DNA from 3 places in the Paenibacillus oryziterrae genome. Region 1 is predicted to be linked to each of the others. Evidence: riboswitches for the same ligand, from Rfam matches in the RefSeq annotation. Region 1 holds a riboswitch; each other region holds the start of a gene.

Region 1 (7,810 bases):
TGTACAGATTACCTTCAATCCGGATATATTTCCATACAATAAGCTGCTGGAACTATTCTGGCAGCAGATTGATCCGACAGATGCCGGCGGCCAGTTCTATGACCGCGGAACCTCCTATGGGACTGCAATTTTCACACACTCCGATGAGCAGCGCGAGCAAGCCGAGGCATCCAAGGCTGCTCTGGAAGCGAGCGGACGGTTCAATAAGCCGATCGTGACACCCATTCTCCCGGCGAAACCATTTTACCGCGCGGAGGAGTATCACCAGGGTTATCATCACAAGAATCCGGCGCATTATAAACGGTACCGCAAGGGATCAGGACGGGATGCTTTTATTGAGAATCACTGGTCACACAAAGAGAATAAACAAAGCCTGAAGGAACGATTGACTCCCCTTCAATACGAGGTCACCCAGAACAATGCCACGGAATCTCCGTTCCGCAATGACTTCTGGGACCATCATGGAGAAGGAATTTACGTGGATATTGTGTCCGGTGAACCCCTGTTCAGCTCACAGGATAAATACGATTCCGGCTGCGGCTGGCCCAGCTTCACCCGTCCGATCAGGGATTATGCCGTGAAGGAAAAAACGGACCTCAGCCACCTAATGGTGCGCACTGAGGTGCGGAGCAAAGAGGCGGACTCCCATCTCGGCCATGTCTTCAATGACGGCCCGGGACCGAACGGGCTAAGGTACTGCATTAATTCTGCCGCTCTGCGGTTTGTTCCTAGGGAAGACCTCGAGAAAGAAGGCTACGGGGAATACCGCGTGCTCTTCCAGCATGCTTAAACAGAGTTCGCTGCCTCCGCTCGTGAGAAGAGCTTGAACTGGAAGACTCTCCTGGTGAACACCTCATTACTTAGCACTTAGCAGGTTATCACTTCAAGTCTCGTCAAATCAACAATCGCCCTTTGAATAATGGAGGCTGAGGCCATCCATTCCAAAGGGCGATTGTTTTAGTTCATATTCAACATACTATGAAGCAACTTCCGCATTATTGTATGCCTGCGGTTTATTTTTCTCCTGAGTCTTCTTCATCCGCTTCCACATTCGTTACATCCTGATTACGGTTGGCCTGCCGGATTTGACGCGAGTGCTCATCCCGGTGTCCTCTGCGGGTGCGTGTATTTTTCCGGACTAAGAGCACGATTGCGAAGATCATTGCAGCCCCGATCAATACAGGCAGTGCTGCAGCCAGAATTACAACCAGCCACTGAAACAGTGTGGATAACACATTTAAGCTTCCATTTAGCGCATCAGACGCCCGCTCCATGAGTGGCCCCTGCTCTATCTTTTTCTCCGCTCTCACACTTTCATCGGTCTGGTATAAACGAAGCTCCACCGTAGAGAAGGAGACATTCTGGTCAATATAACGCATTCTGCCCTTGATCTGCTCAATGGACTCCTGAATGGTGCCGAGCTCATTCGCAAACGCGACAAGATCGCTCGATTTGGTTGCTTTTTTCATAAATTCGGTATATTGGATTTCCATAAGCACTTTAGCTTTGAGGCGCGATTCCAGATCCACATATTCCTCCGATACATCCTGTCCCTGGATGCTGCGCTGCAGCGATTCATGCTTCACCTTCTCCAGGTTATTCAGGAACGGAGAGAATCCGGAAGCCGGAACCTTCAGGATAAACGTGCCTCCCTGCTCGTATTCAGACATATTCTCGGTAAATTCAATAATATAGCCCCCGGCCAACGTTACCAGATTACGCACTTCAGTCTGGGCCTTCCCATACTCTTCAACTTCCATGTTCAGATTGGCTTTGTAGATCAGCTTCTTGTTTAGTCCCGCCACCACGTCGCTTCCGGTAAATCCGGCACCGATGTTATTATTATTCGTTGCCGCATCAACGGCTGTGGCATCCTGACCTCCGCCTTTACTTTTACCATCGGCCTGTGCTGCGGGAGCCTCTTGCGCTGAAGTTGTTTCCACTACTCCTCCTGAAACCATCATATCCGTGGTATTCGCCATCGCTTTTTCCGCTGCACCAAAGTCAGCGCCGTTGCTTGCAGCATAATTCGCATCTGCGTTATTATCGTCCCCGCTACCGCAACCCGACAGCAGAATCATAGCCAATACCAGCACACTTAATCCATACAGACCCCATCTTCTCATTTCTTGACCTCCCCTGATTTTAACCATCTCAGCCGTCATTAAATAATAAGAGCGTATGAAACCTCTGCCGGAGTCTTCTATCTTTGTATGAGCGCCCGGCATTTGATATTTAGACGTTTCCAGCTGCTGGAAGGTTGCGCTAGGGAATCCAAAATTTCTCTAATTATCAGATGAACTCAATTGATTGAAAACGCTTCATTTAATTTAATTGGAAATAGATGGTTGCATAGAAATACCCTCATTTCCGAAGAAATGAGGGTACATCATTGTTGGACAAGCTCCACCTTGTCCAACGCTATTTATGCCGCCAACTGAATAAGGGAGGTGAACCCTAATGGCAAAAGACGTAGTATGCGAAGTAAGCTCTTGTTCACACTGGGCTGAAGAGAACAGATGCAGCGCCGATTCCATCTTAGTCGCTTTTCACAGCGCACTTGAAGCGAGTAAATAAGAAATAGATGGGAAGGGACCCTCCACGGTTCCTTCTTTTCTTATCCTCATTTTATCAACAGTGAGAATGATTATCAAGGATTAATTACTTACTGCCGCAACTTTCTCTCTGGCGATGACCGCAGCCTGCACCATATTCCGCAGTGCCGCCTCCGTCTCTTTCCAGCCCCTTGTCTTCAGGCCGCAATCCGGATTGATCCAGAACTGCTCCGGTCTCAGCACCCGCAGCGCCCGCTCAATATTCGCCGCCATCTCCTCGGCTTCCGGAACACGTGGGCTGTGAATATCATATACGCCAAGGCCAATGCCCTTGTCATATCCCTGTTCTTCAAATCCGGCGATTAATTCACCATGGCTGCGTGAAGTCTCAATCGAGATGACATCGGCATCCATGTCCGAAATCGGGCCGATCATCTCGTTAAATTCGCTATAGCACATATGTGTATGAATCTGTGTCGTCGCTTTGACTGAATTGGTTGCAATCCGGAAAGATCTCACTGCCCAGTTGAGATAATGTGCGTGATATCGTGCTTTCAGCGGCAGACCTTCTCTTAACGCCGGTTCATCCACTTGGATCATCAATATACCGGCATCCTCCAGAGCCTGCACCTCCCGACGCAGTGCAAGCGCAATCTGGTTAGCTACTTCCTCCCGGCTCAGATCATCCCGCACAAAGGACCAATTAAGGATTGTAACCGGTCCGGTGAGCATACCCTTCACGGGTAGTGTGGTCAGTGATTGGGCGTAGACACTTTCATTTACCGTCATGGGCTTAGTGAAGGTAATATCACCGTAAATAACGGGAGGCTTCACGCAGCGTGAGCCGTAGGACTGCACCCAGCCGCCTTGAGTAAAAAGATAACCGCCGAGCTGTTCCCCGAAAAATTCAACCATATCCGTCCGTTCAAATTCCCCATGCACCAGGACATCCAGCCCAAGCTTTTCCTGCAGGGCAATAGCGTCTGCGATCTGCTGGCGGATAAATCCATCATACCGCTGCTGGTTCCAGATACCTTTCCGCCATTTCAGGCGAGCCTGCCGGACCTCCGGTGTCTGTGGGAAGCTTCCTATGGTTGTCGTTGGAAGCAGCGGGAGCTTCCATTTCTCCTTCTGGACCATCAGCCGTTCAGCATAAGGCAGGCTTCGGCCGTCCGGGAGATTCTCCAGGCTTCGCACCTCTTTCGCCACCTCCGCGTTGGCCCGTTCGGGCAGGGCGCGGAAGACAGCCAATGCATCCCGGCTATCCTGAAATGAAGCGGCATAAATCCCGGGTTCAGATCCGAATGCTGTAGCCACAAGTGTAAGTTCAGCCAGCTTCTCTTCGGCAAAGGCCAGTGCACCCCGCAGAACCTGCTTCAGCTTGGTCTCACCCTTCACCGTTACCGGCACATGCAACAGACTGCACGAAGGCTGTAGAATCAGTCGCTGTGGATCGACAACACTCGCCAGCTTCTCTACCAGCAGCAGCTTGGCATCCAGATCAGACCGCCAGATGCTGCGCCCATCGATAATGCCAGCCCCCAGCCATTTGTCTTCCGGCCAACTGATTCTCAACAGGGCCTCAAGATTAGCACCACCGTCATGTACAAAGTCAAGCCCGATCCCCTGCACCGGAAGCTTCAGCAGTTCTTCCAGTGGTTCTGCAGATTCAAAATAAGTCTGCAGCATAAGGTTTAGCCCTGGAACCGAGTGTGATATCTCTGTGTAAATCGTCTGCAGCAGTTCAAGATCCTCCGAGTTTAGTCCGGTAACTATCGCTGGCTCATCCACTTGTACCCACGTTACACCTTCCTGCTCAAGTTCCTGCAGCAGCTGCACATATACCGGAAGAAATCTTCTGCAGATCTTCCCGATATCAGTTGGTGCATATCCTTTGGAGAGCTTCAAGAAAGTGAACAGTCCAACGATTACAGGCTTACCTTCAATTCCCGCCTGCGTTTTAGCGAACCGGTAAGCATCCAGCGGTTTATTCACAGTCAATTGCGGCTGAAGGCTGCCAAGCTCAGGAACGATATAATGATAGTTGGTATTGAACCACTTCGTCATCTCACAAGCGGCTGCTTCTTTACTTCCCCGGGCCATGGAAAAATACAGCTCAAGGCTCACCTCACCACCGGTATATCCGTATCGTTCCGGAATAATTCCGAGCATTACTGCCATATCCAGCATGTGGTCGTAAAAGGTAAAGTCATTCACCGGAATCAGATCAATGCCGGCTTCCTGCTGAATACGTAAGGTCTGAAGCTGTATGGCAGCCATCTCTGCAAAGAAACCTTCTTCGTCCAGACTCCCGGTCCAGAAGGCCTCAAGTGTTTTTTTCCATTCACGGTTCCTGCCAATTCTCGGATATCCGAGATTACTGACTTTCAGCTCCTGTGCCATCTGAATCTCTCCTCTTCTGATACTATTTTTGTTAAAAATGAAATATGTCCCTGTACAGCAAAAAGGCGTCTTTCCCGAAAAAAGTCATGGGGAAAGACGCCTGTCCATTTGAACGGCTAACGTCTAACACCTCCCTATCTCCCGTAGGTATTGCAGTGCTGTTGAAACAGGCAGGTCTCCTGGCTACGGCGTCCACGTTCCCGGCAGTCTTCCCGACAGCTTCATGCTGCCAGTGACTCTTCTTGCGGGGAACTCATCCGTTACAGTGGCGGGACCGCGTCGGCATCATACCGATCTTCCCTTTTAACCCCCGAAGCTTAAGGCAGCTTTCGGCAGGCACCTGTTTCCGTTATTGAATTAGGTTAATACTTAAAGTTTATACGTTTCATCTTACGGCAAGACCCGGCAATCTACAATAGATTGCCGGGTCTTTGGGTTATACCAAAACCTGATAGCCAGTTAGAAGAAAATAATATACACGACACCAGCCAGAACAATCCGGTACAGGGCAAAAGGCAGCAGTTTGATCTTGTTGATCAGCTTCAAGAAGAAGCGCATCGAAAGTAAAGCGAACAGGAACGCGCTGATAAAGCCTGCGATAAAGAAGGGTAACGCATCAAGCGTAAAGTACTGCCAGTTCTTGACCAGTGAGATCAGGCTGGCGCCGGCCATGATCGGCACGGCCATGATGAAAGTGAAATCCGATGCCGCCCGGTGGCTCATACCCAGCAGAACCCCTCCAGAGATGGTGGAGCCTGATCTTGAGAATCCCGGCCACAGCGACAAGCACTGAATGAGTCCGATACCCAGCGCCTGCCGGTATGTAATCTGATCGACACTCTCTGCCTTGACCTTCTTGGGTGCGAACCGGTCAGCAGCAAGCATGAATATTGCGCCGATAACTAGTCCGACGAGTACCGTTGATGTGGAGAATAAGTACTCATCAATGTAATCCTCGAGCACAAGCCCCAGCACAGCGGCGGGAATGAGGCCCACGATTACCTGTGCCAGCTTAAGTCGCCCGTCCGTTTCAACTTTAAGCTGACCTTCCGGTACAGCTTCTAATTCTCTGCGGCTGAACCTCTTCAGCCCGAGCAGATCAATAAACCTTTTCCGGAAAATAATAACGACCGCAAGTATCGAGCCCAGCTGTATGACCACCTTGAACGTGTTGGCGGCGTATTTTCCCAGGAACTCCTGGGACTTCAACCACATATCGTCCACAATAATCATGTGACCCGTGGAAGACACCGGAGCAAATTCAGTAAGACCTTCAACAATTCCGAGCAGGATTGCTTTGATAATCGTCAGCAGTTCCATGCCATCCCCCCATAGAGTCTGTTTATTATCTATATTGTAAACTCCATTTGCTATTACTGAGACTTTCATCCCCTTACATGATTAGACACGCAAAAAAACTGAGCGACGGACTGGGAGGAGCTGTTGATCGCCCCCAGTCCTTCACCCAGTCCTTCACCCGGTCAGCCTATCTTCCGTCCAGCAGATTTCCGAGACCGCCAAGAATGCTGCCTTCTTCTTTGCGTCCGGTGCTTCCGGCTGCAGATAGAATCCGTCCGGCCATCCGGCTGAAAGGCAGCGATTGGACCCACACCTTGCCTGGCCCGCGAAGCGTAGCAAAGAACAAGCCTTCGCCGCCAAACACAGCCGTTTTAATCCCTTTGACCATTTCAATATCATATTGAACTGACGAGGTCATGGCAACAAGACATCCTGTATCAAGCTTGATGACTTCACCAGGCTGCAAGGTTCTTTCCATGACATACCCGCCGGAATGGACGAAGGACAAGCCGTCACCCTCCAGCTTTTGCATGATGAAGCCTTCTCCACCGAATAGTCCGGCCCCGAGCTTGCGCTGGAATTCGATGCCTACGGATACACCTTTTGCAGCGCAGAGGAACGAATCCTTTTGACAGATGACTTTGCCGCCGTATTGCTGCAGATCGAGCGGAATGATTTTGCCGGGATACGGAGCTGCAAAAGTTACGCTCCGGCGTCCGTAGGAACCGCTATGCGTGAACAGGGTCATGAACAGGCTTTCTCCGGTCAGGAGCCTTTTGCCCGCACCCATCAACTTGCCCATAAGTCCGTCTCCGCGTGAGCTGCCGCTGCCGTCACCGAAGATGGTCTCCATCGTAATTTCAGGGTCCATCATCATAAAGCTGCCTGCTTCGGCAATTACACTCTCACCGGGATCCAGCTGTACCTCCACACATTGAATTTCTTCACCCATTATCACATAATCAATCTCGTGAGCGCTCATTTAAACATCCTCCTGTTCATAAATCATTCAACTTTTTAAATATACGGGCACTAATAGTTCTGGTTTCAAGTACTTTGAAAATCTATTGAGAGATATGTAAGAAAGCCTTTTTAATCCGCACTCGCAGTTGTTACATGACCGGTGTTTAGCGTAAGTACGTAAAAAGGCCAACCTGAACTTCCGGCTGGCCTTAATACTGAACATCCCCATTTAGGGGCGATTTGCTGAATTGGTTCACATTACTGTGCTATCCTGCGGCTTGACTAGTGCAGATTGAATCTTCGGCACTTTGCGCAGCTTCGGTCTTCCAAGTGAGGTCGTAAACGTGATTACGTATCCGGCAACCACGACCGCCATACCGGTGTACAGCGTCTCTTTCAGAGGCATATAGAAAAGTGACAATGCCAGAACGATGACATCCATCATTATAAATACAGTGCCTACCTTGATTCCTTTCCATTCACTGATCAGCAGCGACAAAATATCGTCACCACCGCTCGCCCCGCCGCTACGGAGTACCATGCCTGCTCCAAGTCCTGTAAGTATACCGGATAACAATGCCGCTAACGGC
Region 2 (7,810 bases), on a different contig from region 1:
GACTACCGGAGCCCAAGACACCGGAAGTTCTGCACAGGCAAAAAATAGATCTTACCTTTGGGAGTAGGCAAGACCCGAAATCCATATACCACGAAACACTGGGGGGTGTTTGGTATAACCAATATAACTCCCCAACCTGAAAACCACCTGATGGCTACCTAAAAATTAGCTTAAAACTCTTCAGCCACTTCTTTCAGTACCGGATACTCCCAGAAACCGAGCCGTCCTTTGGCTGGTATCGGATGAACCAGGGGTGTCATCGACTCCAGCTTCCAGGCATAGCGCCCTTCACTGAAATCGCCAAAGACTACTTCATTATCGCTGATGCCGCCCTCACGTTCGGCAAGCTGTGCTGCCTCATAACACTCCGTCAGATTGCCGGCAGCTATGATGGACCCGGTTGGCAGATTATCAGCAGTATATCCGTGCCGGGCTAATACCGACCGGAAAGGCTCCTCCAGGCAGGCAGCCTTGTCGATTGTCTTCCCGGCATGAATCGCCAACTCCCCCCGGTAGCCTGTCTTCCAGGAACGAGTCTCAAACTCTTTTTCCCCCAGTGCAACCAGAGTGGCCCAGGGCTGACGTATGGTTAAGCAGCGCATGACGATAGTCTCCTTTCAGAATTCGTATGTTAGATCCCTAGCGGAGAACGGCAATAGCCTGTATTCATACCTAAGGAGTTATAGTGGTTTTTGATATTAACAATGGCTTGACCTTGGATCACTTGCGATACCAGCTGCTCTAGCCCCATGGCATCGACTGGTTTATTCTGCAGCAAATCTTCAAACGTTCGCTTAATTACCTCGGGATACATATTACCTGCCACACTTGAAAGCCCGTTACAACCGCCCTCTACGATATTGGCCACAAGATTTACATCCCCTGCCGCAAACCTGATGAATGAATCGGGAAAAGCTATGCCCTTGTGACGGTGAACGTCTCCGCCCTCTTTAAAACCAACTATATTATGATGTCTGCCAATCAGCTCATGAAGCGACTCGGGACTTAAATCAAATCCTGTCCGGGCCGGATTGTTATAGAGAGCGATCTTTTTTGTCGTGTGGGCAAGCAGTTCCTCCACATAGGCAATCGCCTGCTGCTGGGTTGGGCGGATATAAGGAGGAAAGCCGATCAGAATGGCCTGAAAGACTGAATGTTCAAGCGCCTGGACAAGCCGCACCGCATCCTTGGTTCTGACTGCAGAAACACCGAACATCAGTTCAACGTCGGCGAAGTTTTTTTGTTTAAAATAATCGATGATTTGCAGCCGCTCCTCAACGCTCATGGAGTGTTGTTCACCGGTGCTTCCGGAGATCAGCAAGGACTGGATTCCGTTACGCTTCAGGTGTTCAACAATCGGTTCAAACCCGTCTGGATTGAGACTCTCATCTTCGAGAAACGGAGTCGGGATTGCAACGTTTAAATTATTCATTCTTCTCATCCTTCCATCGTGACGTTGTCAGCAAAGTAAATTGTTTCGCAAGAAAATGCGGCGAGTAGGGCATATCATTTTTAAGCCACGAAATGATTACACCGATCAAAGCAGAAGAACCGTACCCTATGGCGATGTCTTTTTGAATCGTTGCCGTTAAGGTTCCCGGAATGCGGCTCCCCGTCTCCTCTATTCTAGCAGCAATCAATTCCGACAGCAGGGTCAACAGCCTTTCCGAAAAGTTCGTAATTCGCCGATAGACGAGAACAGATTTATAAAGCTTCGAATTGTCCGCAATATATTCCAGAAGCCTTATCAGTGGCAAATCCTCCTGTTCTGCAGAGGCCTGGTTCGGCGGTATCAAGTCGTGAAGTATCTGCTGCTAACCTTCTTTATCAAACGTACAAACGAGGCTTCGGAAATCCAGCCTAAAACATCATCAAGCATAAGAACCGTTACAGAATCATAATAACCGTCACGAAGATGCGGGTGAAAGCAATTGAACTGCCGGCCTGCGCTTCTTATCCAATTTCGGTTGTATAAGAAAGAAGCCGAGGTCTCCTGAAGAAGGGAGCCTCGGCTTCTTTGAGTTGATTATTTTTTATGATTACCTTGCACAGGGGGATTAACCGGAGCACCCTTGGCCGATACGCCTACACCATCTGTATACACCATTTTGCCGCCGTAGTATCCGGTTCCCAGCACAAGCCCACAGGAAGCAAGCGAAACAACCAAGTACAGCACCAGTGGAACTTTTACAAAAGCGCGTTTGCCTTTCCAGTACATCAGCAATCTCCATACAACAATCAGAGAAACTACCCAGGCGGTTATAGTGGCGAGCGTCTCGTGGGGTTCCAGAAATGAAGTCACACCGCGGGCATCATCATCCGGTCCAGTCGCTATAGCGACCCAAGCTCCCACTGCAGCAAGCAGCCACATCCATAACCCGCCAGCAGGATTCAAAGAACGTTTTTTCAGGGCTACCACCAAATCATACCCAAATCCGATGATGATCAGAGCAATAGGAAAATGTACGACAATAGGATGGATGTGATTAAAAACTTCAGTAAACATAATAAAACCTCCATTGTTTAAAGTGGTTGCCTTAAGATTCGTTTGGTTTCAGGAAGGATGACCGTAAAGGTGCTCCCCTGATGAAGAGTGCTGGTTACGACAATTCTGCCACCGTGCCTGCTGACGATCTCATGGGCGATAGCCAGCCCCAGTCCGGTGCCGCCATGTTCCCTTGTGCGGGCTTGATCTACCCGGTAGAACCGTTCGAACAAGTGGGGAAGATCCTCCTCTGAAATCCCGCAGCCTGTATCCTGAATGATTACATTCACAGTACCGTTGTCATTCCGGGTAATCCCCAGCGTGACTGTGCCTCCCTCCGCAGAATATTTAATGGCATTATCCAAGAGAATATACAGCACCTGGTCAATCTGTTCGCTGTCCCCGGTGCAGGTGAAGACTTCTTCGAGATTACCTATGTTCAACTGCAACTTAATCTTGTTCTCTTGCGCTACTAATTGCATTCTAGTGGCAGCGAACGAAAGAGAGTGCTGCAGATCAAAAACTTCCTGCCTTATGGGCAGCAGAGGCGAATCATTTCTGGCCAGCGTCAGTAATTGCCCGGTCAGGCGGGTCATACGCTGTATTTCTTCCTTCATATCCTGAAGCACAGTCTGATGGATCGGAGGGAGCTTATGACGTTCTTCCTCCAGAATATCCACCGACAACTGCAGGACGCTTAAGGGTGTTCTCAGCTCATGGGAGGCATAGGCCGTGAATTTTTGCTGCCGTGTAAACGCATGATTGATGGGCACCATGGCCCTTCCGGCCAAAATATATCCAATAGCTGTAGCTGCCGCAAGCAGGAGAATGGTGATCGCAATGAGGAGCATCTCCATCTCCTTTAGTAAATTTGCCTGCTTTGTAATTTCTTCACCCAGCAGGAGAACATGATTCCCCTGGTCACCGGCCGTCTTTCGCAGTACGGCATAAATGGTCTTTTGTTTACCAGAATCCTTTGTTAAATAGAAGAAGGATGTATTACTGTGAGCATCCAACTGCTGCTGATAGGACGGCAACAACAGCGGGTTGTCTCCCGCAGGTGACTGGGCGGTGATGGTCCAGGAGGTATCTGTTATGACAGCGAATTGGTCGCTTTGCAGATACTCCCATTCCATTCTGTGAGCGTCTGCCTGCCGCTGTTCTCGAATCTCCTCAGCATCATCAACTTGCGGCGATTGATTGAGCCACTCATCCAATGCCTTTTGACTAGCGGATTCCAGATTATGCCTCTCATCCCTGTGCATCACATCCGTCAGTACCCAATAGAAAGAAGCCGCCATGATGAGCAGAATCAATCCAATCATCGTACTGTAAAAAATGGTTAATTGCCTGCGGGTATTAGGTATCATCATGGTCAGCTCCGTTATCGATTAACCGGTACCCTCTTCCATGGACACTTCTAATCAGCTTCACAGTAAAGGGATCGTCGACTTTTTTTCGCAACAGCTTGATGACAGCATCAACCGCATTCAGAGTAACATCTGCGTCATTGCCCCACACATAATTGAGTATCCGCTCTCTGGAGAGCACAGTATTGGGATGACGAGCAAAAAACTCCAGCAATTGAAACTCGCGTTTGGTCAGAGTCAAGGGTACACCATCACGCTCTGCCTCCTGCGTATCAGGATTGAGCCGAAGACCGCTGACCGCATATCTTGTGGTATATCCCCGGGTCTGCTTTCTGCGGTCCAGAGATGTAATTCGGGCTAATAGTTCTTCGAAAGCGAAGGGCTTGATCATATAATCGTCCGCCCCTGTCAGAAGTCCGCTGACGCGATCCTCAATCTCACCGCGGGCCGTCAGCATCAGAATAGCCGTGTTGTCATTCAGACTTCGTTGCTGCCGGCATAGCTCCAGACCGGTTTTGCCGGGAAGCATCCAGTCCAGAATATAGAGATCAAATTCCGCGGTGGCAAAAAACATCTCCGCTTCTTCCGAATTGCGGGCCCATTCCGTCAGATGTCCTGCCAACTTGAGCTTGTACTGGATCATGTAACCAAACTTAGCGTCGTCTTCTACTAATAGAATGCGCATAATAGCCTGCTTTCTTAGTTCTTAATGTGTTTAGGTTATTTTCATTATAACGATTAAAAATGAAAAAATAATGAAAAAAAGCGCAACTTCCAGACTCTTGGAAGCCGCGCTATTCATTCTCAGAAAGGATGCTGGTGAAGGGAATTGAACCCCCGGCCTACGCATTACGAGTGCGTTGCTCTACCCCTGAGCTACACCAGCATAAAAAAACACATTTCCGTCAAACAAAAGAGATTATACAAGGCCGCGCTGAAAAATCAATCCTTTTTACCGGGCATCCGCAGCTTGCCTATTTCCACTAGTTCTCCAGTAGCTTGCGCTCTACGGCTTCAAGTTTGCTGCGGCTGGTGGATTCCTTGTCCCGGCGGTCGTCGATTTTGACAGAGGTCGAGACACGCTTGGCTCCGCCTGCAAAAGGGGACTCGTGCAGCGCCTCAACAGCCGCGAGAATACGTCCCAAAGAGCCCTCAATAATGGTCCCCATCGAGGTTAGTTCATACGTTATCCCCTCCACCTTCTCCAGCACACGCTGCATATCCGCTACATAACTACTGAGACTCGTGCTTCCTGTTCCAATCGGAATGACCGTTACTTCGGCAATAGCCATTTTGATCCCTCCTAAACCTTAAGTGTGGACTCTAGCGAGCCTATTCTATTGTATCAATTCCACTGTCTCCCCACAAACAGACCCAGTTATGGCTATACACGGGAGAGGAGAACCAGGACCAATGTACCCCCGAACAAGCGATCAAATTTTGGAGTGATTGTGGCATCTTTGCGGAGGTTTTATGAATCATTTTTGGCGGCTTCTCCTTCTTCCTGTGGATCAATTGTGGATTACCTGTGGACGGGCTGTGGATCAATTGTGGAGTACTTTCGCGAAGTCCGCATCCGGCGCGGATTTGTGAAAAACATGTTTACAAACACAATATATTGGGTTAATGTTATTCAACAACAACCAAATATAGTGGACACAGGCGCTTTAATTCGTTGATCGGATTTCAGCTTAATAGGGAAGTGCGGTGCAAATCCGCTGCGGTCCCGCCACTGTGAACCGGCTGCCCTCCGGCATTTCATGCCCAGGAGTGGACACCTCTGCAAGCAGAAACCACTGGGATGGCAACACGCCCCCGGGAAGGGGCTTGAAGAGGCCGGAAGCCAGGAGACCTGCCTGTATCCTTACGACACCATCTAATAATCCCTGCGGAGAACAGGAACGGTGTCCGAATGCGAACCAAATCAAGACAAGCCGCACGATCCGATGGGATTGCTGCGTTTACGCATACGGGCATTTCCTGCTTCCGCAGGAAATGCTTTTTTTATATCGAGAGGAGAACGGTACAATGACCTTGCTGGAGAAACGGTACAACGGCACACCAGATACCACGGAAGTTCTTTTGGAGGAAGTAGTCAGTCTGGGACGCGATATTATTGACAGCCTGGACCTGGATTTACTGCGCGAGAACGCCAATTTGAACGGAGAAAGCTTCTCCGGCAAGATGAGCAAGTTCGGCAGCGAGTACTCCAAATGGTACGCCCGTAACTTCACCATGCCGCCGCAGCTCGTACAGGCCATCGAGGACAATGTAGTATATGTGCATGACCTGGACCAATATGCCATCGGGACCACCAACTGCATTTTCATTCCGTTCGCCAAGCTGCTGCGTGAAGGCTTCAACACCGGGAACGGCAGTGTCCGCCCTCCTAATTCCATTATGACAGCGATGTCTCTGGTCGCGATTATTTTCCAGTCCCAGCAAAACGCACAATACGGCGGCGTATCAGCTAATATGCTGGACTATGATCTTGCTCCTTACGTCACCAAATCCTTCGCCAAGCTGTTCCGCAAGGGACTCGAGTATTTTGAAGAAGGACAAGCTGGCGACATTTCCGGTGATATCTCAATGAGCCGCAGCGACCTCGCGGAGCAGTATCCGAGAGCCTTCCGCTTTGCCCAAAAAGAAACCGAGAGCGAAACGCTGCAGGCCGCTGAAAGCATGATACATAACCTGAATACGATGTCCAGCCGCTCCGGCGGACAAATTCCTTTTACTAGCATTAACTACGGAACCTGCACCTCCCCTGAAGGACAGCTCGTCATCAGCTCCCTGCTGACGGCAACTATGAACGGGCTGGGCAGCGGCGAGACACCGGTGTTCCCGATCCAAATCTTCAAATGCAAACAGGGTGTCAACCAGCAGCAGGGCGATCCCAACTATGACCTGTTCCTGAAGGCTGCCGAGTGCTCGGCCCGCAGATTGTATCCGAACTTCGCCAATCTCGACGCGCCGCTCAACATGCAGTACTATGATCCGGCTGACCCGGATACAGAATTTGCAACCATGGGCTGCCGTACCCGGGTACTCGGTGACCGCTTCGGACGTAATCACTGCTCCGGTAAGGGCAATCTAAGTTTCAATACACTGAATCTTGTTCGGCTTGGTTTGGCCCATGGTACGGCCACTGGACGCCGCCTTGTCGCTGATGAAGATGGCTTCTACGATGATCTGGACTATTACATGGATATCGCATTAGAGGGACTTCTCCACCGTTTCCGGATTCAAGCCGCCCAAAAAGCCAAAGCCTCCGATTTCATGATGCGCGAAGGCGTCTGGGAAGGCGGCGAGACACTGGCAGCGGATGACCATGTTGGCGAGCTTCTGAAGCATGGCAGCCTGTCGATCGGTTTTATCGGAATGGCAGAGTGCATGAAAGCAATGTACGGCAAACACCACGCCGAGGACATGGATGTCCATGCCAAAGCCCTGGCGATCGTCCGCCATATGCGCGAATACTGCGACCGCAAGAGTGATGAGCTGAATCTGAACATCACCTTGTTCGCTACTCCGGCCGAAGGATTGTCCGGCAAGTTCACCAAGATTGACCGCAAAGTACTGGGCTCTATCCCTGGCATAACTGACCGGGAATATTATACGAATTCCTTCCATGTTCCGGTCTATTACGACCTGGCAGCTGCCCGCAAGATCAGCTTGGAAGCTCCGTTCCATGAGCACTGCAACGCCGGCGCTATTTCGTATGTGGAGCTGAACGGTAATGCCCGCAGCAACCCGGCGGCTTTTGTCAAAATCATCAAGTATGCCCTGGAGCAGCAAATCAGCTATTTCAGCATTAACCATCCGATTGACCGTTGCTCGAGCTGCGGCTATGAAGGCGTCATCGGCACGAACTGCCCATCCTGCGATGCCCATGAGGATCATGTGCATATCCGCCGCCTGCGCCGCGTGACTGGTTACTTGACCGGAGACTATC
Region 3 (7,810 bases), on a different contig from region 1:
ACACGGCATGTGCCAGGTCAAAATAAAAGCTGGATGCATACGTGGCAGCGACAAGCCCCCAACTTAAAGCGTCCGGCAGACTGATGAGCATCCACAGGTTCATGATCCATCCGAACAGAAATCCCCAGATGAAGCCGAACACCAGCAGCCCCGTCCTCTTCCGGAACCAGCGTGTATTTCTAAATAACCCCGCCGTTAGCCCGACCATTCCCCAGGCGAACATTTGCCAAGGCGTCCAGGGACCCTGCCCGAAATAAAGGTTAGAAACCAGCGCGGCTACCGCCCCGATCATAAATCCCGCCTCAGCACCAAACACATAAGCCGATAAGATAACAATAGCAGACACCGGTTTAACACTAGGCAATGCGGCAAAAGGAATACGGCTCACAGCAGCTACAGCGGACAATACAGCGAGCAATACAAGCTCACGGGACTCTATGGGGCGGCGCTCCAGTCTCACGAATAGCGGTAACAGCGACAATACCAGCAGCACCAAACTCAGCAGAAGATAATGGCGGTCCTGCAGTGCAGAGGTTAGAGCCAAAACAGCTATAAACAGTATTGAGGCTATGACAACCGGTAATTTGTAACGTGTCATGGCTTCACGTCCTCCAGAGTCAGTGCTTGCGGAATCCAGTCCCGGACAATACGGTTCACAGCCGTAGTATAGAAATAATTGGCACTGAAAAATACCTCAGGTGGCCCCTCGGCAGTAATGCTGCCGTCAAACAGCATCGCGCAGCGCGTAGCATACTTTGCCGCAAATTCCACGTCATGCGTGACCAGCACTACGGTTGTTCCTTCTTCAATGAATCGGTACAACAGCGCAGCAAGTCTATCCTTGGCTGAAGGATCCAGACCTTTGGTTGGCTCATCCAGCAGCAGGATACCGGGGGCTGGCAGCAGTACCATGGCTAGTGCCAGTTTCTGCTGCTGTCCGCCGCTAATATCCAGCGGATGGCTTCCACGGACATCTTCCAGCCCGAACTGAGACAGCATTCTTGAGATTTCCTGCTCCGCCTTAGGTTCCGTCATACCGGCGTACCTTGCCATATGGAGGAGTTCTTCCTCTACCGTATCATGGCTGAAATACAGCAGCGGATTCTGGGCCAGATATCCGGCAGTCATTCCTTTATCCGCTTTAATCCGCCCGCGCTGCGGTTTCAACAATCCTCCCAGCAGCTGCAGCAATGTAGATTTACCCGCTCCATTGCCGCCAACGACGGCCAGCAATTCATTCCTGTACAACGCAAGCGACAGCTTTTTCAACACTTCGGGTGCGTCTTTTACATAGCGGAAGCTAACCTCAGAGCATTCCAGAACGGAAGGCCGGGAACCTCTTTGAACTTCGTTGTGAGGTATTGAATGACGTTCTATAGATGGATGAAGCAGCTCTTGTCTCCCACGTAACCAGGTTTTCCCCTCCCTAACGGTCAAAGGAACTACGGCATTCAAACTATCGTTCATAGGGTCTAGCGCCAGAAAGAGCCGGGAAGCAGTGGGAAGATAGGAGAAAATCGAAGATTCCCGCTCCTGTCCGGTCAGACGTACGATATCTCCAGGTGATCCGTCCGCCTTCAGTTGCCCCTGCTCCAGCAGCAATACGCGGTCCGCCAGGGGAAACACCTCTTCAAGCCTGTGCTCGCTAATCATAATCGTCATCGACAGCTCTTCATTTAGCTGACGCAAAGTATGTATAAACTCACGGGCCGCAACAGGGTCAAGCTGGGATGTAGGTTCATCGAGCAGGAGCAGCTTGGGCCGCAGCAGCAGCACGGAAGCAAGATTAAGCAGCTGCTTTTGTCCGCCAGATAACTCATGAACCGCCTTATGCAATAAGGGTTCGAGTCCGAATCTTCCAGAAATTTCAGCCAATCTGCTTCTCATGACCACCTGAGAATAACCCAGATTCTCCATGGAGAAGGCTAACTCATGCCATACGGTATCCATCACAATCTGCGCTTCTGGGTTCTGGAATACCATACCTATGTTCGCCGCGGCCTTCTCTTCCGGTAAATCTTGAAATGGTTGCCCTTTGTACCACAGATTTCCGCTACGGGCTCCTACGGGTGCCAGCTCACGTTTGAGGTGCCGCAGGAGCGTGGTTTTGCCGCATCCGGACGGGCCGCAGAGCACAACAAACTCGCCTTCGTTTATAGTGAACGAAAGATCGTGGAGGGAATCTCTTCCCCCATCAGGGTAGCGGAAGGATAATCCTTCTGCCCGTATGATCTCCATAACCACATCTCCTTTCCTTCCAGAATTATGGGGATAACGAGAAAAAGGCATAAACAGCCGTGCATTACCCAATCTTCCCAATGAAAGACCGGCGTCTTAAGACGGGGATAGATCTCCATCATTCCATATCCCACGAGGCTGAACAGGACTATAGCTAAACCGCTGACTCCCATCAGTGCGAGGGCCATCACATCCTGCCGATCTATTGTATAGATACCATAAACGCTGCGCTTTCGAACCCCATAACCTCTTGCTTTCATAGAGTCTGCAGTCTGCAGGGCTTCCTCCAGCGACCAGGTCAAGAGCACCTTGAGCAGTGTCATTCCATCGGCCATCCGCTGCCGCAGCTTGCCTGTGCTAATACTGATGCCTCTGGTCTGCTGGATGATGCTGATTTGTCGCAGACGCCTCTGGAACAATGGCACAAAGCGGATCGCCATGAGGATAAGCAGTGCGCTTTTGGGAGCCAGCCTGCCGAATAAATACATGAATTTATCTGCGGATACATTGTGATTATAGGATGTGAACACAAACATAATCGTCAGCAGCACAAGCATCATCATCAGTCCGTAGAGAACCGCTTCCAATGTGACGGGCTGATCGAGAAAATAAAACAGAATATGCGAGCCCCTATGTGAGAATAAAGGATTCCACACCGCAACCGAGCCCGCAATCAGCAGATAAAAGGGAAGCCCGGACAAGAGTCTTCTCCCCTCGCCCTGCATGAGCAGTAAGACAAGTACACCGGCCAGCTCTGTGAACAGAAATAGCGGATGAAACAAAAGCGCCGTAAAGAGCAGCAAGCCTGCATAATATACGAAGGTTACCGACGGATGCATAGACTGGAAACCGCTCCTGCTCATGGCCCTTTGGCTCCAATATCTTGACCAAGGTCCAGCGTGTAGAGCCATTCTATTTGGTCTCCGGGGTTCACGGGATACGCACCGGCACCTATATCAGGGAATTCTCCATTCACCTTGTACATCCAACCGCTCTCTGCCCCTTTGTCATACTCATACAAGTTATCAATTCCGACAATGTAAGCCAGCGGTCCGGCTCCCTGAAACTCCATTTGGATTTTATTCTTGCGGGTGACCCGTTTCAAAATATCGATCACATTGTCCCCCTTCTTCACTTCGACTTCAGAAGGAGCCAGAATAACACCGGAATCGCTGTCACCAGTGATTGTCAGAGTCGCCATATTGGTCTTCATGCTTTCGGCTGTTGCTGGAGGAGAAGATGGCCTTTCAGGCTTGGATGTGGCTGAAGGCTGAGCCGAAGCCGATGGCGCAGAGGTTGCCGGCTTCGTAGAACTCTGAGCTGCTGAAGCGGGGGCAGATGCTTCTGCTCCTGATGCTTTTGCTGCTTCTGCCGCTTGCGTTGAAGGCTCTGAGCCTACCGAGGCTGGGCTTGAAGGCATTGCCGAAGAGCCTTGCGCAGGCGAACTCACAACAGAACCTGAAGCCGCTTCCCCTGCATCCTGCTGCTGGTCAGAAGCGGGATCACTAACTGTACCGGTCTCCGCCGTATTGGATGCTGATTCAATTTGCTGCTGATTCAGGCGGTTATTGCCGTCCGCCTCTTCCGGATCGTTGGAAGAACAACCTGCAGCGAGTACCGCTGCAAGCACTACTGCGAGAGGCAGCCTCAGCCAATATACAATCCTTTTGGACATATAAATTCACACCTCCTGAAAACGGGAAAGGAACGGGGCGGCAAGTGCCTCCCGTTCCGTAACTATTTACTGTTCAATTACTTTTATACAAGTCCAGCTTCCAATTATGCCGGTTAATTATTTAACTTCAGCCAGTCTTACAGCCACAACCGCAGCCATCTCTCTTGTAACTGCTGTTGCCGGGTCGAAGCTGCCCTTAAAGCCGCTCATAAACCCTTGATCCGTAACGGTATTTACCGAAGCCAGCGCATAACTGCTGATCTGATCTTTATCCTTGAACTGCGCCTTCGGAGCAGAAGCAGTCAGGTTAAAAGCCCGGTCGATCATTACAGCCATATCCTGGCGGGTGATATGACCGTTCGGATTAAACTTGGAGGCCGTTACTCCTTCAAGAATACCGAGTTCCTTCGCCTTCAGCACAGCTCCATAATACCATGCTCCTGCTTTTACGTCGCTGAACGGGGAAGCTTCCGCAGCTGCAGCTGGAGCATTGCCCGTCAATCTAAGCAGCAAGGCCGCAAATTGCGCCCGGGTAATATACTCTTTCGGAGCAAAAGCAAAACCTGTGCTGCTTACCCCGTCCATAATTCCCTGTTTAACCGCGGTTTGAACGGCAACTGTCGCCCATGAAGAGATTAATTTCTGATCCGCAAACACGGGTGATACCAATACACGCTGTGTATACCGCGCTACGCTTGGACTTTTACCTTTACTGTAGCCGGTAACAGTCAGAGAATAGACCCCGCCCTTAACGCCGGCAGTAAATGCAGCTGTTCCATATACGTCTGAAGTGACACTTTGCGCACCCATTTGAACCTTAACCTGGGCTGCCGGAGTAACAACTGCCTTGCCGGTCTCCCAGTCCAGCATTGATTTCTGCACCTTCACTGTAAACGGCTTGCCGGCTGCCAGCTGAGCCGGTGTAACTGTGACGGAATCCACCAGCTGTGTTCCGGTGTCACCATAATACACGGTCAGCTGATCCCCGGACTCCAGAACAAACTCTCCCATCCCTACAGCAGGGAAAATCCATTCTCCCTGGCGGGACACGGCATAATTCCAGCCATCATAGCCGCCGTACAGACCTCCTTTAACACCTTGAATCCCTGATACATAATCACCGTAAGCACTGCTGGTCAGCTCAAGCGTAATTTTCTTGTCTGCTTTCAGCTTCTTTAATGCGTCCAGCGCATTTGCGGATGTTACATCGCCTTCAGCCAGAAGGCCCTGTGGACCTTCAATCACAACGGAAACCTGAACTTCAAGCGGCTGCTTCACCGGCTGCGGGAATGCATAAAACCGGCCTTCGCCTTTAACAAACAGCTGATAAGCCACGAGAGCCTGCAAAGCCTGCTCGGTTGCCAAAGCGTTGTACCCACCCGATAACGTGTGGGCAAATCCGCCATCTGTAGTACGGAAGCTAAGCAGACGATCCATCAGCTGATGACTGTCCTTCGTAAATTTCTGGCCGGCAGGATCCACGTTATTTGAGGTCAGCGCGATAATCGCCTGAGCGACACTCTCGCTGCTCTCCCCGTACCCGCCATGATTCTGCTGCTTATTGGACAGCCAGGAAACTGCACGGTCCACAGCGGCCTTCACTTCAGCTTTATCGAGGTGCGCAGACAAGGCTGTAAGTGTCATCGCCGTTACATCCGGATCACTGTCCCCAGTGGAGAGCGTAAAGCCGCCATCCGTGTTTTGTTTGGAGAGAATATGGCTCACCAGCTTATCTTGATTCCACTGTCCGGCGGCAGGCACGCTATAATGGCCTGAATCCAGTGCGAGCAGACTGTAGATCACTCCGTTAAGACCTTGATTGGTCATTCTGCTGTTATTGTAGATTTTCTCTACAAGATTATACCCGGCCAGATTTGTGGCATCGATGCCGGCTGCTGTTGCGGCGAGCACTCTGCGTGCGTAATCCGTAACATTGGTATATGTGCCTTTTTGAGTCTTCACTTCATTCTGCAGTCCGGTCAGGTAGCTATCCGGAAGAACGCTGCCGCTACGAACCAGAGCAATGGCCTGCCAGTCCGATTGAATTCCACGGCTTAGAACCGCCTGCTTGGCTGCAGTAAGAGCCTCTGCTGCTCCCGTTACTGAAACTGCTGTTGTGGTCTGCTCAGCGGCGGATACTCTGCCGGAAGGCACCAAGGAAGTACCGAGAACTGAAACGACCAGAAGCAATGCCATACTTAACATGAAATGTTTGAAAGATAAGATGCGTTTCATTATTTACCTCTTTTCTAATAGGTTTTTGAGAGCGGGGAAAAGGTTTTTGAGGGCCTTGAAAATAGTTTTGAGGGCCGTAAAAGCGGATGTCGTGCATCTAAGATGACGGCGACCGTCTTTTGGAAAATAAAAAAACCGCCCCTGACGGGCGGTCTCATATACTCATTGCGGGGCCAGACATGCTTCAGGCTTCAAGCCCGGACACGAAAGACCTATAACGCATGCTTCTGATTCTTACCCCCCGAAGAAAAGAAGCTGTCACCAAAAAGGCAGGTTTCCTGGCTTATGCCTCATCACTTCCCTTCGCCTTCCCGTTCCTTTAAGAAACAGTGGCCTATGAAGAGTTGCTCCGCATTTACAGTGGCGGGACCGCGCCGGATTGTGGACCGGACTTCCCTTTTAAGCAGACCCTGCTGGGGGCCCGCACCTCTTTTGATAAATATATATAATTTTAATATCCATAATGATAACTAGTAATCTCCCCTATGTCTATAGGGAAGCTCTTGGGATGCCGTCTTGCAGGTCTTTAATTACAGGGTTAGCTGCTTCTCGTAAGTATGAATCTTGCCCGCAGCGTCAGTGAAGGTTAACGTAACCTCCCACTCTCCTCCCCCGGTAAAATAATCCCCCTTCGCTTCATACATGTACTTGTCAAACCCTTCATAGCCATAGGGGTCAGGGCCTCCTCCAAGTGATTTTAGCTTAATAGATGCAGAGGTACCCTCATCACCGCCAGGAATAAGGACGGCTTCTGCTTCGGTGGGAGCCTCATTTCCTGTAGGCAGCCATACATCCATCCGCAGTGTCTGCCCGGAATTCTCATCGAACTCAATCCTCATAGACATATGAGCCGTATCCCCCATCACATGCCAATAGACCGGAGAGGCAACAAACGATTGGGCTGGAGGGGAAGTACCTGACAACATCCCCGCCAGAATAATAGCAGCAACAGCCAATATAATCTCCAGACGGATGGCTTGTATAAAGCCTCTTGGAATAACATCAACTTCTGCACCGGTTTTCTCAGCGAGCTTCTGATTCATCCTTGGAATCAACACCAATCGGTGTAGAGCGGCAATAACCAGAATCAATAAAGTGATAAGTGATTTAAGCAGAACCAGCTGCCCATATGGACTGTGGATTAGTAGCCCCCAGCTCCCGAGCCTGAATAAGGCCAAGAAGATCCCGCTTACGGCAACAGCAACAACCGACGGTAATGCAATAGCGGAGAAACGAAGGATAAGCTGATTTAGCCGGGAATAGGTTATCCCTGACTTCTCTCTGCCATGTATAACCGCGAGCAGCCCGCCTACACCGCCGAACCAGATAGCAGCAGCGCCGATATGCAGAATTTGGGCGGGGACGGCAAACATTCTGGCCGCATCATCTCCCGCCGCATGGCCTGTCAAAGGAAATAACACGATAAGCATAATAACTGCTGCAACCTTCACCAGAAGTGCTGGAAAGGATGTCCCCCCTGATCCCAGCGCCGCCAATACCAGGAGTCCAGCGGCCGCAGGACGCAGCCATGATGCGGTTCCGGCAAAGGTGTCTGTAATCACATTCAGCCACACTTCCGCATAACTTCCCGTACCCGGACCACCTAGCTCATGGGCTAGTGTACCCGTATGCACTACACCGGAGATAATAAAGATGAGGAAA

The links. A riboswitch is a leader RNA that binds a small molecule or an ion and turns the genes downstream of it on or off. The one in region 1 is predicted to bind cobalamin.
Region 2: another riboswitch for cobalamin. It lies ahead of ACAN55_RS03190 (anaerobic ribonucleoside triphosphate reductase); the one in region 1 lies ahead of metE (5-methyltetrahydropteroyltriglutamate--homocysteine S-methyltransferase).
Region 3: another riboswitch for cobalamin. It lies ahead of ACAN55_RS11200 (S-layer homology domain-containing protein); the one in region 1 lies ahead of metE (5-methyltetrahydropteroyltriglutamate--homocysteine S-methyltransferase).

What each region holds. Positions count from the first base shown of each region.
Region 1 covers NZ_JBGJZO010000007.1:140,416-148,225, reverse strand. Annotated here, with positions in the region: gene msrA (peptide-methionine (S)-S-oxide reductase MsrA) at 1-790, shown strand, start outside; gene ACAN55_RS10555 (DUF4349 domain-containing protein) at 1,014-2,126, opposite strand; gene ACAN55_RS10550 (DUF1540 domain-containing protein) at 2,461-2,577, shown strand; gene metE (5-methyltetrahydropteroyltriglutamate--homocysteine S-methyltransferase) at 2,658-4,958, opposite strand; cobalamin riboswitch at 5,111-5,317, opposite strand; gene ACAN55_RS10540 (undecaprenyl-diphosphate phosphatase) at 5,418-6,278, opposite strand; gene ACAN55_RS10535 (AIM24 family protein) at 6,445-7,239, opposite strand; gene ACAN55_RS10530 (YitT family protein) at 7,474-7,810, opposite strand, start outside.
Region 2 covers NZ_JBGJZO010000002.1:164,561-172,370, forward strand. Annotated here, with positions in the region: gene ACAN55_RS03145 (YhjD family protein) at 1-67, shown strand, start outside; gene ACAN55_RS03150 (ASCH domain-containing protein) at 171-602, opposite strand; gene ACAN55_RS03155 (dihydrodipicolinate synthase family protein) at 632-1,432, opposite strand; gene ACAN55_RS03160 (TetR-like C-terminal domain-containing protein) at 1,425-1,757, opposite strand; gene ACAN55_RS03165 (DUF2231 domain-containing protein) at 2,027-2,506, opposite strand; gene ACAN55_RS03170 (sensor histidine kinase) at 2,524-3,858, opposite strand; gene ACAN55_RS03175 (response regulator transcription factor) at 3,845-4,540, opposite strand; tRNA gene ACAN55_RS03180 (tRNA-Thr) at 4,670-4,741, opposite strand; gene ACAN55_RS03185 (MTH1187 family thiamine-binding protein) at 4,839-5,147, opposite strand; cobalamin riboswitch at 5,499-5,729, shown strand; gene ACAN55_RS03190 (anaerobic ribonucleoside triphosphate reductase) at 5,884-7,810, shown strand, end outside.
Region 3 covers NZ_JBGJZO010000008.1:89,475-97,284, reverse strand. Annotated here, with positions in the region: gene ACAN55_RS11220 (ECF transporter S component) at 1-598, opposite strand, end outside; gene ACAN55_RS11215 (ABC transporter ATP-binding protein) at 595-2,238, opposite strand; gene ACAN55_RS11210 (energy-coupling factor transporter transmembrane component T) at 2,154-3,101, opposite strand; gene ACAN55_RS11205 (DUF4430 domain-containing protein) at 3,098-3,913, opposite strand; gene ACAN55_RS11200 (S-layer homology domain-containing protein) at 4,031-6,148, opposite strand; cobalamin riboswitch at 6,400-6,594, opposite strand; gene ACAN55_RS11195 (copper resistance CopC/CopD family protein) at 6,679-7,810, opposite strand, start outside.